One region of the Priestia sp. SIMBA_032 genome, then DNA from elsewhere that is predicted to be linked to it. Evidence: riboswitches for the same ligand, from Rfam matches in the RefSeq annotation. Region 1 holds a riboswitch; each other region holds the start of a gene.
The links. Region 1 has a riboswitch for thiamine pyrophosphate ahead of thiT (energy-coupled thiamine transporter ThiT). Riboswitches for the same ligand answer to the same signal wherever they lie in the genome.

Region 1 (5,048 bases):
TGTACGTCCTACGATGGGAAAACAAAGCTGTGTGCAGAAGATGTACATACATTCGCACTGTCTTCCTTGCACGGAGAGTTTGCAACGGTCGTTTCTACAAAAGAGACACTTCAAGTTCTTCAAACCTTTCAATATGCTCAAAATCATAACTGATGTGCATGCGCACATCGGTTTTTTATGTAGATTATGTTTCTTAAAAGAAGTAAAATAAAGATAATTCTATACTATAAGGAGTTTGTACATATGATCATTCGTTATGCTAAAGAAGAAGATTTACCTATGCTTGTTGAAATTTATAATCAGTCCGTTCAAACAAGTGCTGCTACTTTTGACTTAACGCCTGTAACAGTGGAACAAAGAAGGGGCTGGTTTAATAATCATATTAGCAATGATCTTTTTCCACTTATTATTGCAGAAAAAGATGGAGTAGTAGCGGGCTATGCTTCGCTTTCCTCGTATCGAGATAAAGAAGCATACATTCAAACAGTAGAGCTATCGATTTATATTGATAAAAATCAACAAGGGCATGGTATTGGAAAACAGCTTATGAAGCGCATTTTGGAATTGGCTAAAGAACTCGACCATCACGTTGTCATTTCAGGAATTACAAAAGGGAATGATATCAGTATCAAAATGCATGAGCAATTTAATTTTACGTTTTGCGGAGAATTTAAAGAAGTAGGCTGGAAATTTGATCAGTGGCAAGATGTGCTTTTTTATCAGCTTATTTTATAAGATGTATGACACCTTTACACATTGTAACGTTTTAGTTTCATGTGTAAAGGTTATTAAAATAATAAGTTGTTTTATTATTTTAATACGAAAGGTGTTAGCTATCATGAATACACATTTTCAGTATCAACATCTAAGAGCTGTGCCGAAAAGATGGTCCAAAAAAGAACTGCATATCCAGCTGAATAGAATCAAACACAATTCTGAACTATCTACTATAGCAGCAGATCCGCTTTTTCATCTGTTAGAATGTACCCATTCTGGCCTTCAGACGAAACAAGAAATCATAGACTACATCCAAACCATTCCTAATCACCAACTTCCATCTTTTGTAACTCATTTAAGCAGGTTGATTCAGCATATTTATTATATAGAAGCTGCTGATTACCATAATCGCCCCCTCAAAGGTTATATGCTTGTTATGAAAAACCAACCCGCCTATATATCTCTTCATTTTGCTGATCAGCTCATATAAAAAAAGCTCTCTATTCAAAAGAATAGAGAGCTTTTTTTATTCGTATTTTTTCACTGTTACTTGACATTCTTTTAACGAGATAAGCTTCGACTTTTTCGTCCATTTGTATCCTAACCAAACAATTAAGAATAAAGGCAGTCCGATATAAGAAACAAGTACACCGTACCAGTCAATCGAGTCACCCATAAACGCCGAATAGTTTTGGCCTAAAATAACAACGGCACATAAAATAAAGGCAAAGATAGGGCCAAATGGGAAAAGTTTTGCATGATATGGAAGTTCACTCAAATCATGACCTTGAGCAACAAATGCTCTTCTAAAACGATAGTGGCTGATCGCAATTCCTAACCAAGCAATAAAACCAGACATACCAGAAGCGTTAAGTAACCATGTGTATACCGCACCATCTCCAAAAAATGAAGCACCAAATGCAAGTGTACCGACAAGTGCCGTTGCGATTAAAGCATTAACCGGAACGCCTCGTTTATTCACTTTTGCTAAGAACCTCGGTGCTTTTCCATCTTTCGCTAAGTTCCACAACATACGTGTAGAAGCATACATACCTGAGTTACCAGCAGATAAAACAGCTGTTAAAATAACGGCATTGATAGCTGATGCAGCAAACGCTAGACCCGCTCGTTCGAATATTAAAGTAAACGGACTTACTCGCACATCATCACTTGCTAAGGAATCCGCTGTGTATGGAATAAGCATCCCGATAACAAAAATAGCTAAAATATAAAATAACAAGATGCGCCAGAAGACTTGTTTAACTGCGCGAGGAACCGTTTTTTCCGGATCTTCACTTTCTCCAGCTGCGACTCCAAGCAACTCTGTTCCTTGGAATGAAAAACCAGCAGCCATAAAAATACCTAATACCGTAAAGAATCCACCGTGAATAGGTCCATCACCAAGCGTGAAGTTTTTAAAACCCGGTGCTTCATTGTTAAAGATACCAAAAATCATCATAATACCAATAACTAAAAAGATAATAACCGTTATTACTTTAATTAACGAAAACCAAAATTCCGATTCACCAAATCCTTTTACAGAAAGGTAATTAAGCCCAAACATAATTAATAAAAAGAGGGCACTCCATAAAATAGAGGAAGAGTTTGGGAACCAAAATTTCATAATAAGGGCTCCAGCGGATAATTCAGCTGCAATCGTAATAGCCCAGTTGTACCAATAGTTCCAGCCGAGAGCGAAACCAAAGGATGGATCTACAAACCGAGACGCATACGTACTAAACGAACCGGCTTCAGGCATATAAGCTGCGAGCTCCGCCAGGCTGGTCATCAAAAAGTAAACCATGACGCCAATGATCGCGTAAGCTAAAAGCGCTCCCCCAGGTCCTGCTGTGTGAATTGCTCCACCACTTGCTAGGAATAAACCGGTTCCGATGGCTCCTCCTAATGAAATCATCGTTAAGTGGCGAGATTTCAACCCACGTTTTAATTCTTGCTGCTCTTGCATAGATAAATACTCCTTTCGAATGTACGGAAAGAGACGGGATAACATAAAAAAAGCCCGCAGTATATGTGCGCGCTTTTAAATCTGAAAACCGCGTCAACCTTCCGTGAAGATAGCTCTTCACATCATTCGCATGATGTGACAGTTCTGTTCCTGTTCGGAGACAGCCCCAGCTTAAATCAACCGAGAAGTGATTTAAACTTCGGCAATTTTTCCTTTCAAGCAACATCCTCAATGTTCTCTGCATTTCCGTTACTTTACTATTAAAAACTGCGACCTCTACCTCATCGATTAGGATGAGGGTTTTTTATATTCAATTGACATAAAAGAAGTATATCAAATACTAAAACGATTGTCATTATAAAAAATAGATTCAGAAAATAGAAACATCTTTGAAATCTCTCGAATCTATTTTGTGACATATGGTATAATAAATAGTGTCTTCATAATACATAAATATCCGAACGTACCACAGGGGGAGCCGCCGTGCTGAGAGTGAACAAATTGTTCAGACCCTTCGAACCTGTTAGTTAACGCTAGCGTAGGAATGTGGGAATAGTAGCATATATTTGCTTACTCCTGTGTAAACCGTTTGATATGAATGATTCAAAAACAGGAGTGAGAAACGTGAATAAGGCATTACCTTTACAGGCTAAAATTGAAATAGCTATTTTTGCAGCATTAGCACTTTTACTTGATCTTTTGCCTTCCATTAAGATTGCAACGGCTGTGAGTATTTCGTTCTCCATGGTGCCCATTTTTATTATGTGCTTTCGCTGGGGAGTAAAAGGCGGAGCTCTATCTGGTCTATTATGGGGGCTTTTGCAGTTAGCAACAGGGACGGCTTATATTTTAACAGCACTGCAAACGTTTATTGAATATATTGTGGCTTTTGCTTTTATAGGTTTTGGAGGTGTTTTTTCACAATCTATCAAAACAAATTTAGCTAACAATAACAGATCAAAAGCTTTTGTTTTAATTGTTCTATCCCTTATTATCGGCAGCTTCGCACGTTATTTCTGGCACTTTATTGCTGGTATTATTTTTTGGGGATCATATGCGCCAAAGGGAATGTCCGCTCTGTGGTATTCTTTTTCAATGAACGGAATTTCAATGGTAGGGTCATTAATAGCCTGCTTAATCATTCTTTCACTATTAATTCCATCGGCATCAAGAATGATTGTAACTAAATCACACTCATAATAAAAAAGACTAAATCTACCAAGGTTTAGTCTTTTTTGTCATTTGTCACCTTTGTTTACACAAAAGCATGTCAGGTTTGATAACATAGTTAGTGAAATATTCAAAAAAATGTTTTATGATAATCACCATATTCAAACGAGATAAGGGATTGATCGTATGCTACAGAAATGGATGATGAGCATAGGGTTAGATATTGGAACAAGCACAACAAAACTGATTGTAAGCAAGCTGTTAATAGCAAATCAACAAAATCAGTTTACGCTGCCAGGCTGTCAAATTATTGATCGTCGCGTAACGTATGCAAGTTCCATCTATACAACACCTATGGTAAACGAGGTTGAAATCGATGTCCGAAGGTTAATGCTATTACTAGAAAAAGAATACAAAAAAGCAGGGATCTCCTTAGATCAAGTGGAGGCAGGCGCTGTGATCATTACAGGAGAAACGGCTCGGAAGCAAAATGCAGAGAGTATCGTTCATTATCTAGCTGAACACGCTGGGAACTTTGTTGTTGCAACAGCTGGTGCTGACTTAGAAGGAATGTTAGCAGCAAAAGGATCGGGAGCAATCGAACGCTCTCTTGAAACAAATCAAGTGATTGCCAATGTCGATGTAGGGGGAGGCACCGCTAACATCGCTTTATGTCAAAATGGCAAAGTGATAGAGACATTCACATTGCATGTAGGCGGAAGATTAATTCGTCTGAATTCAGATGGTCTTGTTACCTACGTTTCGTCTTATTTAACTGAATTTTTAAAAAATAATTCTTTGATGCTGTATGAAGGTGAAAAAGCAACATTTGAAAAACTCTCTTCTATCTGTCAATTGCTAGCTGAAGAAACCGTGAATTATGTAAGAGCACTGACTCAAACCTCTTCGCTGCTCGTTTCTCTTCATATAAGATCTTCTATCCAACCGGAAACAATCATGGTTTCAGGAGGAATAGGAGCAATGATGAAGAAACATAAGCCAAAAACAGTGAAGGAAGTGGCCATACACAGAGATATCGGTCCGCTGCTAGCGTATCACTTTCAATCCATACAGGTATCTCAAGCCGCTGAAACAACGCGCGCTACTGTCATTGGAGCCGGCATGCAAAATACAGAAGTTAGCGGGTCAACCGTATACATTGGGTCTAAACGGCTGCCGCTGAAAAATATTCCGA
Region 2 (5,048 bases), on a different contig from region 1:
ATGTGTTCACCTTCGATCTTAGCTGTTCAATTAAATAATCTTTCAAGTCAAGCACTCGCTGTTGATTCAAATCTTTTTGCGTTCGAGGTCTGCTAAGCGGCACTTGAATCTCTTCAAGGTGACTTACCGGCTTGTCTGAGAAGATAAAAATACGATCTGATAAAAAAAGCGCTTCGTTGACGTCATGAGTGATAAATAAGATGCTATGTTTACGCTTTTGCCATTGTTCAAGCAGCCATTCCTGCATCGACAAACGCGTAATGGCATCAAGTGCACTAAAAGGCTCATCTAAAAGCAGCACGTTAGAACCGCTTAATACCGTCCGGAGAAAAGAAACGCGCTGCTTCATCCCTCCCGATAAATCACTTGGAAAACGGTTTTCATACCCTTTTAGGCCAAACTCTTCAAGCAGCTGAGACACTTGCCTATGAGCACTTGCTTTTGACACATTGTGAAGCTCGAGAGGCAGTGCTGCATTGTCGAGAATCGTGCGCCACGGAAGAAGTAAATCTTGCTGCGGCATGTAGCCTACTTTTCCTAGTCGCTTTTCATAAGACTGTCCGTTAATCACGATATCGCCTTCACTCTGCTGTTCAAGACCTGTAATGAGACGAAACAACGTACTTTTTCCAGATCCGCTCGCTCCAACGATACTGACAAACTCGCCGTCTTTCACGTCTAAGTTTAATGATTTTAAAATCGCTTGATCGCCGTTTTTGTACGTAAAACTGACGTTTTGAAAAGATAGCACAGACTTATTCATGAACTGGCCACATCGCTTCTTTATAAGCCATATCCCAGAACATATACTCAAAACGGGTCGTATTTAAGAAAATTTCTTCGAGCTTTTCTAACTCAGCTTCTGATTTATCTTCAGTAAGTGAGTCAAATAAGTTGATACACCACGTCGCCAGTTCTCCAAATTCTTCTGAGCTGTACATTTCAATCCACTCTCGATAAAACTCATTTTCAGCCCCAGGCTTTTCACTGAGTTCTTTTCCTATTTCCCAGTAGCTCCACATACAAGGCAAAAGAGCCGCCACTAATTCAGCTAATGTTCCGCTTTGACCAACGTGCAGCATATAGTGTGTGTATGCAAGCGTTGTAGGAGATGGCTGCGCTTTTTCTAATTCTTTTTCGCTGATTTCAAATTTCTTGGCATACTCACGGTGTAAACTCATTTCTTCATTTAACGTAGAATCTAAAAGCGCAGCAAATTTCCCCATCGTTTGAAGATCGGTAGCTTTCATAGCTCCAATTGCAAATAATTTGGCATAATCAATTAGATAAAGGTAATCTTGAATCATATAAAAGCGAAACTTCTCCTTTTCAAGCGTTCCGTCTCCCATTCCCTGTACGAAGGGATGATTATGATTTTGACGCCAAATAGGCTGCAGCTTTTCGTATAATCGTTCACTAAATTTCATGATGATCACTCCTTATGCGTATGCAGCCACGTATAAATGAACTGCACCATCACTTTTGTATATTGAATAAGCTGATTCATATCTAATTGTTCGTTCACAGCATGTGCATTTGCTAAATTTCCCGGGCCGTAAATAGCTGCCGGAATTCCCGCATCAGCTAGCCATCCCCCGTCTGTTACGCTAGTTGACACATCAATTGGAGGCTTTTTCCCTTCCATTTGTTCATGAGTATGTGCAAGCAGCTGTACTCCTGCATGATTTTCATCAATTTCTAATGACGGGAAGATTTCTCCTCTGTCTTCAATCATCGATGTGCCTCCCCATTCAAAGGTTGGCAGGTTATCTTTTAACCATGGATCTGCTTTTGCAATAGCTATAATATATTCTTCCACTTCTTTTGATACTTGGTCGTACGACTCATTTGGATAATAGTGAACGGTGATCCACAGCCTGCATTCATCTGCAACAAACGCAGCATGTCTTCCACCTTCGATTACTGCTGGATTAATCGTATTTGTACCTGGCAAAAATCCTGGATAGCTCTTTGTAACAGCCCAGTGACGCTCCAATTCTTGCAGCCCTCCGATCACTTTTGCCATCTTTTCAATAGCGCTTGCGGCTAAGAGTCCTCCTCCAGCATGAATCATACTTCGGCGTGTACCGTCATGATAGGTTTTACTGCTTTTTATCGTAATCCATCCCGTGATCACTCCGCCTTGACCTTGAATATGTAAATCACTTGTATCCGCTACGAGCGCAAAATCAGCTGTATACCCTTTCTGACAGCATTGCAGCGTACCTGCCTCTCCTACTTCTTCTCCTACAACGGATTCAAAAATCAAGTCTCCCGGCAGCTCAATTCCTGCTTCTGTTAGAAGCTGAACTGCAAATAATGCCCCTGCCAAGCCGCCTTTCATATCAGCAACTCCGCGTCCGATGATTTTATTGTCTTTCACGACAGCTTCAAACGGGTCTGTCTCCCACTCTTCATTTTCTTGTACCTCAGCTACATCCATATGCCCGTTAATAATCAAGCTTTGATAGTCAGCTGATTTTTGTCCTTTTAATGTGCCCACTACAATAGGATCGTTGGAATATAAGTCCCACATATCGATGGAAAAACCGCAGTTTTTAAGAAAATCCGCTACGTACAGCTGCGCTTCATGAGAATTTCGTGCAGGAGGCGCTGGCGTTTTATATGAAACAAGTTTTTTTAATAACTGGATTAGCTCCCCTTTGCGCTCCTCTACCTGTTTGACAAGCAAATCAATTGTTTCTTCCATGTATGACACCTTCCTTTACGCATAAAAAAACACTTCTTTCGCAGGAAAGAAGTGTTTTTGTTTATATACAAAAAATTATTATAACGAGTTCGTAAGGAAATACCATACAAAACATCCATTACAATACCTCTTTCCTACGCTAGTATTACCTAGTTCAGGTTATAAGGGTTAAGACTTCTCGTCTCTCTCAGCTTCGAAAGCACCCCTAGTGGTGTTGTATCTCTATAAGATTATCTATTATTATATGTTTACCTGTAATAGTTTTATCATAGTAAAGCGTTTTATTCAATAGAAAGGTTCATGATTCAGCAATGAAAATAGTTTCCTTTTTAGTAAAATAAAGAGCACACACCTTTTTCAAGCAGTGTGTGCTCTTTACTTTCATAAACTTACTAGTTAGCTATCGGCTTTTTTAAAAATACACCGTTTTTCCATTTAGACAGTAATAAGCTCAAGTTTTTGTCCCGGTCTCACTAATGAAAGCAGCTCATGATCTTCCTCTATCACATACCCAATCACGTTGACATTAGCATTTGCAGGCAAATTGGTTTTAGCTATTTGAACCTCTCCTCTGTAACGCCCGTAGCCATCATTGTCCATTGTAATTGCTCCGATTCTGCGTTCTACTGTATGAAATGGCGGCACTGGCTTTACAGATCGAGTATCAACCAAACGCAGAACGTCTCTTGATACATCCGGACGCACGCTGTACGTTCCATCTATATGAGGTGAACGAATGCGTAGCGGAATAATGCGATTTTCTTGATATTGAACTAAACGCTTTAATAAACTTGATGCGGCGTATGGATCTCCAATATAAACCTCTGTTACTCCGCATTCGTATAAATCTACTGCAGAGGTAAAAGGACATTTATTACGGTCTTTTTCTCTAGTAGGAAGACCTTGATAAATAGGGCCTCTTTTTTTGCCTTCTCCCGGAATATAAGCGCAGACTGGAATACGAAGTTCATTAAATAAATCTGTCTGCTGTTGAAAAAATGTTTCTTCAAGCCCTGTTTCAGGCCGCGGATAAAAATTATGCCATGCAAGCAGCTGATGATGATGAAGACCAGCATATAAGAGTGCTTCAACTTCTTGTTTGGATATCGTACTTGCATTAACAGCAATATAAAATTCATTCGCAAGCGAAAGAGTTTCTTCTGCGCTAAAGCCATCGTCTAGTCTAATACCAGATACGCCAAGTGAAGATAGAGTCATAAGGCTTTCAATACCTAAATGAACCGGCGTATGCTTGGATACGTCTGCATACACGCTTATTCGACAATCTCTAGCCACATGAAGCAATTCTTTTGCCCGTTCAGCCAAATTTCCTTTTTCTTCTGGAATGTGAAGCGAAGTAAATGCACGTGTGACGCCGCACTCGCTTGCTTCTATTAATCTTTTTTTGGCATCACTATCATTTAAATAAAACGAAATGCCAATCATTCAAACTCCCCCGCCATTTCATCGTTAAATCCAAAGAAATAGGTACAAACAAAGCCTGCTGCGTAAGCAATAACTAATCCCAGTAAATAAAGAAGAATTTGATGCGCATGAACTAAAAACGTAAGCGGCAAACCTGATACTCCCACTGCTACAGTTGCAATATGGAAGTGCGCCTGAAACGCTCCGCCGATTCCAGCTCCAAGACAAGCGGTTAAGAATGGACGCCCTAAAGGAAGTGTGACTCCAAAAATAAGCGGTTCTCCGATTCCGAGCAGCCCTGAAGGAAGTGCACCTCCAATTGCTCGCTTTAAACGTTTTTTCTTTGTTTTGATATAAATAGCAAAAGCTGCACCGACCTGACCGGCTCCGCCCATGGCTAGTATAGGAAGAAGCGGATCATCTCCAATTGAATTGATAAGCTCTAAATGAACAGGAGTAAGACCTTGATGCAGTCCCGTAATGACGAGAGGCAAGAACGTTGCCCCTAACACAAAGCCTGCTACAACTCCTCCAACCTCTAAAACTCCTAAAAGACCTTTTGTGATTCCATCGGAAATCAAGCCTCCGATTGGCATGAATACTACATACGTAATAATTCCGGTAATTAACACCGTAACGGTTGGTGTAATAATGATATCCAATGACTGAGGGACAAATTTACGCACTCGTTTTTCCACTACGGCCATAAAGATTGCTGCAAGCAACACGCCAATTAAGCCACCCCGTCCCGGCAAAAGGGCTTCACCAAAAAGTTTAATATCAGCTACAGCAGGATTAATGACTAAAATACCCGCTAAGCCTCCTAGAGCTGGTGAACCACCAAATTCTTTTGCAGCATTGATACCTACTAAAATACCAAGATAAGCAAATAAGCCGCTTCCGATAACCGTTA
Region 3 (5,048 bases), 390 kb from region 1:
CGATGTTTTCCAGTTCGTCAACAAATTTACGATAGGTAGGAATGACTTCACTCGTCATCGTATCGTACATAACAGCGTCACTTGTGTAGTTAGCGCCTGTAACAGAATCGTATGCGTCAATCGCTTCTTTTTCAAGCTGAGCGGCTTTTTTTAAATCTTGATTGTTATAATCGATTAAATCATCTTGAACAGGATCACTAAAGCAGGCGGATAATAAAAACAAAAGAGGGACAAGACAAAATAAAGCTTTCTTCAACGAATTTCACCTCCGTTTAACAATGTATGAAACATCTGCTTGGCAAAGTCTGTTTTAATAACTGGAGAAAAAGAAGGGAGTGTATAAAAGGATTTTTAAAGGTCGACAGTGAATTTATTCATAAGTCGGTTTGTAGTTGACCACCCCTTAGTAGCAGGAAGGAAGAGAAGATGATTACAATAAAAAGAGACCATTTAACGAAAGATGAAGTTATTGAACTAGTAAGTTCTCACCTTCAAGGAATGAACTTACATTCGCCCCCTGAAAGTATTCATGCTCTAGATATTGAAAGTTTAAAACAGCGTGATATTACGTTTTGGAGCGTGTGGGAAGGAAGTCAGCTAGCAGGGTGCGGGGCTATAAAAGAGCTAGATGAGCATCACGGAGAAATTAAATCGATGCGAACAGCTACCGCCCATTTGCGGAAAGGAATTGCTAGAGAGCTGCTGCAGTACATAATAAATGAAGCAAAAAAACGAGGGTACCGACGCTTAAGCTTAGAAACAGGATCCGCACCCCCTTTTGAACCGGCTAGAAAGCTATACGCCAGTTTTGGATTTTACGAGTGCGACCCGTTTTCCACCTACAAAGAAGATCCATACAGTGTATTTATGACAAAGAAATTGAATGATTAAAAGACGGGAAAGAAGGCGCAGATGATTTTTGTATTTGTATGCAAACAGTAGGGACAAGCAGCTGTCATTTATCCTGTTAGCAAGTAAGCTTTTTAGGCAAAGCTTTTTTAAAAGGCTTTGTTTTGGTCATGATTCATATAAAAAGGTATAAACTAGGTTTTCTCACTAGACAAAAAGGTTTTTCCTATGTAGTATAGGTGTCAGATAATACAAAACGAATGTTCAGTATAAATAATTAATGTACGGGGCGGTGGAAATAGCTTGAATAAAAAAAAGCTTCAAAGTGAACAAACCAAAAGAAAAGTGGCAGATGCCGCTAAGGCATTGTTTTCTCAAAAAGGCTATAAAGCTACATCTATTGAGGAAATTGTAGAAGCTACGGGAAGCAGTAAAGGGAATATTTATTATCACTTTAAAAGTAAAGAAGGGCTTTTTCTTTATTTAATAGACGAATGGGATCTTGAGTGGGAACGAAACTGGAGAGAAAGAGAGTCTCTTTACAAAACAACAAGAGATAAGCTTTTTGGAATAGCGGAGCAAATCATTTTAGATGATTTGAATCATCCTCTTACGAAAGCTGCCGATGAGTTTTTTAACAACGAAGAAAAGGGCAGCGACATCGAAGAGCGAATTGATGAGATGGTGAAACGACACGTGGAGTTTAACCGCGAACTTTTGCAACAAGGCATCGATGAAGGCGAGTTTTCTCATAAAAATGCAGAGCAGCTTGCAGTGGTTTTAGAAGGGCTGTTTGTTGGAATGAGCCGCATGTCTCGAAAAATGAGTACGGAAAATGCCCTGCAGCTTTACCGTTCCGCAATCGATGTATTTTTAAACGGAATTATAGCAAGGTCTTCTTAAATAATCGGGGATGCTTATTGCGGTAATGAGTAATCCCTCATTATTTTGTGTTTTTATAGACCGAACGTTCAGTATTTTTGTAACCAGGAGGTTTATATGTCATTATTGTTAAGAAATCGAGCGGCGATTTTGCTGCTCATGCTAAATATCTTTATTATCTTTACGGGAATCGGTCTCGTTATTCCAATTATGCCAACATATATGACGGAGCTTCATATCAACGGCAGCGTGATGGGGCTTTTAGTAGCGGTGTTTTCACTAACTCAATTTCTGTTTTCACCTTTAGCGGGGCGGTTATCAGATTCATTAGGAAGAAAGAAAATTATTGTAGCGGGAATGATTGTTTTTGCCTTGTCTGAATGGTTCTTTGGTTCAGTGAGTATACCTCTTTTATTATTTGTATCCAGAATGCTAGGCGGGGTCGGGGCCGCGCTTATTATGCCTGCTGTTATGGCCTATACAGCGGACGTGACGTCTGCTAAAGAACGCGCTAAAGGAATGGGCTATGTGACGGCGGCGATTACAACAGGATTTATTATCGGGCCCGGTATCGGAGGCTTTTTAGCTGAATACGGTATGCGCGTACCGTTTTATATGGCCGCAGTAGCAGGAGGCTTGGCTGCAGTGATTACGCTTTTTGTTTTGCCAGAGTCTCGTCCTGTACAAAATCATGCTGTTTCAAATAATGAGAATCCAAAAGAAGATCGGCTGCTGCTGCAGCTTATGAATTCCTATAAAGAACCTTATTTTTTAAGTTTAATTATCGTTTTTGTGACATCGTTTGGATTATCCAATTATGAAACGATCTTTTCACTATTTGTGGATCATAAATTTAGCTTTACGCCAAAAGATATTGCGTTTGTTATTACGTTTGGCTCTATTGCAGGGGCTGTAGTGCAGGTTACGATTTTTGGCTGGATTTTAAATAAGTTTGGTGAAAAAAGAGTGATTTCGTTTTGCTTGATGATGACGGGACTTTTTATTTTACTTACGCTATTTGTGCACACGTACTGGCTTATTATTGTTGTGACATTTATCGTCTTTTTAGCAACAGATATTTTACGTCCGGCAATCAGCACGCAAATGTCGATGATGGCACAAGACGACCAAGGGTATGTAGCCGGACTAAACTCTGCTTATACAAGTCTGGGGAATATTATGGGACCCGTTGTAGCAGGCTTTCTCTTTGATATAAACATTAATTATCCGTACGTATCAGCTGCACTTGTACTGCTGCTTTGTTTTCTTTTATCTTTAAGAGCAGGGAAGGACCGAAAAGCAGCTGTGAGAAATCAAGCGATTCAAGAGAAATAACGAAAAGGAAAAAATGATAGAATTTTTAAGGGATAGAAGACCTCCAGTAGCTTACTGGAGATCTTTTACTGCTGCTTTTAGTAAAGCTATAAGATTTACAATACCACTCAGCCTATAGTGAAGCTTTATTTTATCGGCAAAACAGTGAAATGGTTGCAAATAAAAAAAGTTAATAGTAAACTTTAAACGTAACAAGAATAGTATGGGAGCTTGCGCGGGGCAGGCTGAGAGTACAGGGGCGCCTGTTGACCATTTGAACCTGTTGGATAATGCCAGCGCAGGGAATGTGAGTACATACCAAAGCACCTTGCATGCGCAAAGTGCTTTTTTGTCTTTTTTTGCAGTGTTAAAACTAAATGAAAAGAGTGAGAGAACATGGATATTAGTAAAATTTCAGCTCAATTAGAAAAAGTAAGAGATACAAGTCCGCTTGTTCATAATATTACGAATGTTGTGGTAACCAATTTTACAGCAAATGGACTGCTTGCTCTAGGAGCGTCACCTGTTATGGCGTATGCGAAGGAAGAAGTGGCTGACATGGCTCGAATCGCCGGAGCGCTTGTCTTAAATATGGGTACACTGACGGCTCAAGAAGTAGAAGCGATGAGAATAGCAGGAAAATCAGCAAATGAAAACGGCGTGCCGATTATTTTCGATCCTGTAGGAGCGGGAGCGACACCTTTTCGTACAGAAGTAGCACGTCAGCTTGTAGAAGAATTAAATATTGCCGTGATTCGCGGTAACGCTGCTGAAGTTGCGAACGTAGTAGGCGAGTCATGGCTCATTAAAGGCGTTGATTCATTAGAAGGGCAAGGAGACGTCATTGAACTTGCTGAGAAAGCAGCGAACAAATTAGATACAGTGATTGTTATTACGGGTAAACAAGATGTAATCACGGATGGAAACACAACGTATACAGTAGACAACGGCCACCCGTTATTTACGAAAGTGACGGGTACTGGATGTCTGTTAACATCAATTATAGGAGCTTTCGCTGCTGTAGAAAAAGAATATGTCGAGGCAAGCGTTGCTGCTTTAAGTTTTTACGGAGTGGCAGGTGAAATCGCCGCAGCGAAAAAAAGTGAAGAAGGGCCGGGGAGCTTTCAAATTGAGCTGTTAAATCAGCTTCATCTTTTATCTGGGCAGGATATTGAATCATATGCAAGAGTACATCAACGTTAAAAGGAGCCGGAAAATGACAAACGAAGAAATCAAAAAGCTGCTGCAAGTTTATTTTATAATGGGCAGCAATAACTGTACAAAAGATCCGAAAGAAGTGTTGAAAGAAGCAATTGAAGGCGGCGTTACCGTGTTTCAATTTCGTGAAAAAGGCGAAGGTGCCCTAACAGGAGAAGCGAAATATCAGCTGGCGAAGGAACTTCAGCAAATTTGTCAGCAGCACAACGTTCCTTTTGTTGTGAATGATGATCTTGACTTAGCGATTCGTTTACAAGCAGATGGCGTTCATATTGGACAAGAAGATGAAAAAGCTCATATTGTTCGAGAAAAAATAGGAAAAGGAATTGTGGGGGTCTCTGTTCATAATATACAAGAGCTGCAGCAAGCGATAAAAGACGGGGCGGATTATGTAGGAATGGGACCGGTTTTTCCTACTTCTACAAAAAAAGACGCAAAAGCAGTGCAAGGTACAAAATTAATTGAAGAAGTGCGAAACCAGAATATTGACTTTCCAATTGTAGGAATCGGTGGCATCACGCCTGAAAATGCCAAACAAGTAGTAGAAGCAGGTGCAGATGGCGTTTCTATTATTACCGCGATTAGCTTAGCAGCGTCTCCAAAAGAAAAAGCAGCTCAATTGAAAGAAGCGGTAGGAAAATAAAAAAAAGCGCACAGTGTGCGCTTTTTTTATTATAGCTGAACAGTTTGAGGAGTTTCTTCGCCTTCATTCATAAAGCGAATTTCGTTTGGCGTAATTTCCAGAACAACATACTCAGGGTCATTTGGACCGTCAAACCATTCTT

Region 2: linked by a shared signal. The riboswitch ahead of SB717_RS04670 (acetylornithine deacetylase) and the one ahead of thiT (energy-coupled thiamine transporter ThiT) in region 1 are both predicted to bind thiamine pyrophosphate.
Region 3: linked by a shared signal. The riboswitch ahead of thiM (hydroxyethylthiazole kinase) and the one ahead of thiT (energy-coupled thiamine transporter ThiT) in region 1 are both predicted to bind thiamine pyrophosphate.

Annotation. Positions count from the first base shown of each region.
Region 1 is NZ_JAWRXD010000003.1:79,911-84,958, forward strand. It holds gene SB717_RS10560 (cysteine hydrolase family protein) at 1-153, shown strand, start outside; gene SB717_RS10565 (GNAT family N-acetyltransferase) at 244-735, shown strand; gene SB717_RS10570 (hypothetical protein) at 839-1,207, shown strand; gene SB717_RS10575 (amino acid permease) at 1,244-2,683, opposite strand; lysine riboswitch at 2,786-2,970, opposite strand; TPP riboswitch at 3,145-3,245, shown strand; gene thiT (energy-coupled thiamine transporter ThiT) at 3,278-3,883, shown strand; gene SB717_RS10585 (ethanolamine ammonia-lyase reactivating factor EutA) at 4,040-5,048, shown strand, end outside.
Region 2 is NZ_JAWRXD010000001.1:933,961-939,008, forward strand. It holds gene SB717_RS04655 (ABC transporter permease) at 1-2, opposite strand, end outside; gene SB717_RS04660 (ABC transporter ATP-binding protein) at 1-763, opposite strand, end outside; gene tenA (thiaminase II) at 756-1,427, opposite strand; gene SB717_RS04670 (acetylornithine deacetylase) at 1,433-2,710, opposite strand; TPP riboswitch at 2,825-2,927, opposite strand; gene SB717_RS04675 (MupG family TIM beta-alpha barrel fold protein) at 3,146-4,156, opposite strand; gene SB717_RS04680 (PTS transporter subunit EIIC) at 4,153-5,048, opposite strand, start outside.
Region 3 is NZ_JAWRXD010000003.1:469,275-474,322, reverse strand. It holds gene SB717_RS12585 (hypothetical protein) at 1-256, opposite strand, end outside; gene SB717_RS12580 (GNAT family N-acetyltransferase) at 427-891, shown strand; gene SB717_RS12575 (TetR/AcrR family transcriptional regulator) at 1,153-1,752, shown strand; gene SB717_RS12570 (MFS transporter) at 1,849-3,066, shown strand; TPP riboswitch at 3,259-3,367, shown strand; gene thiM (hydroxyethylthiazole kinase) at 3,442-4,248, shown strand; gene thiE (thiamine phosphate synthase) at 4,262-4,906, shown strand; gene SB717_RS12555 (pyridoxamine 5'-phosphate oxidase family protein) at 4,936-5,048, opposite strand, start outside.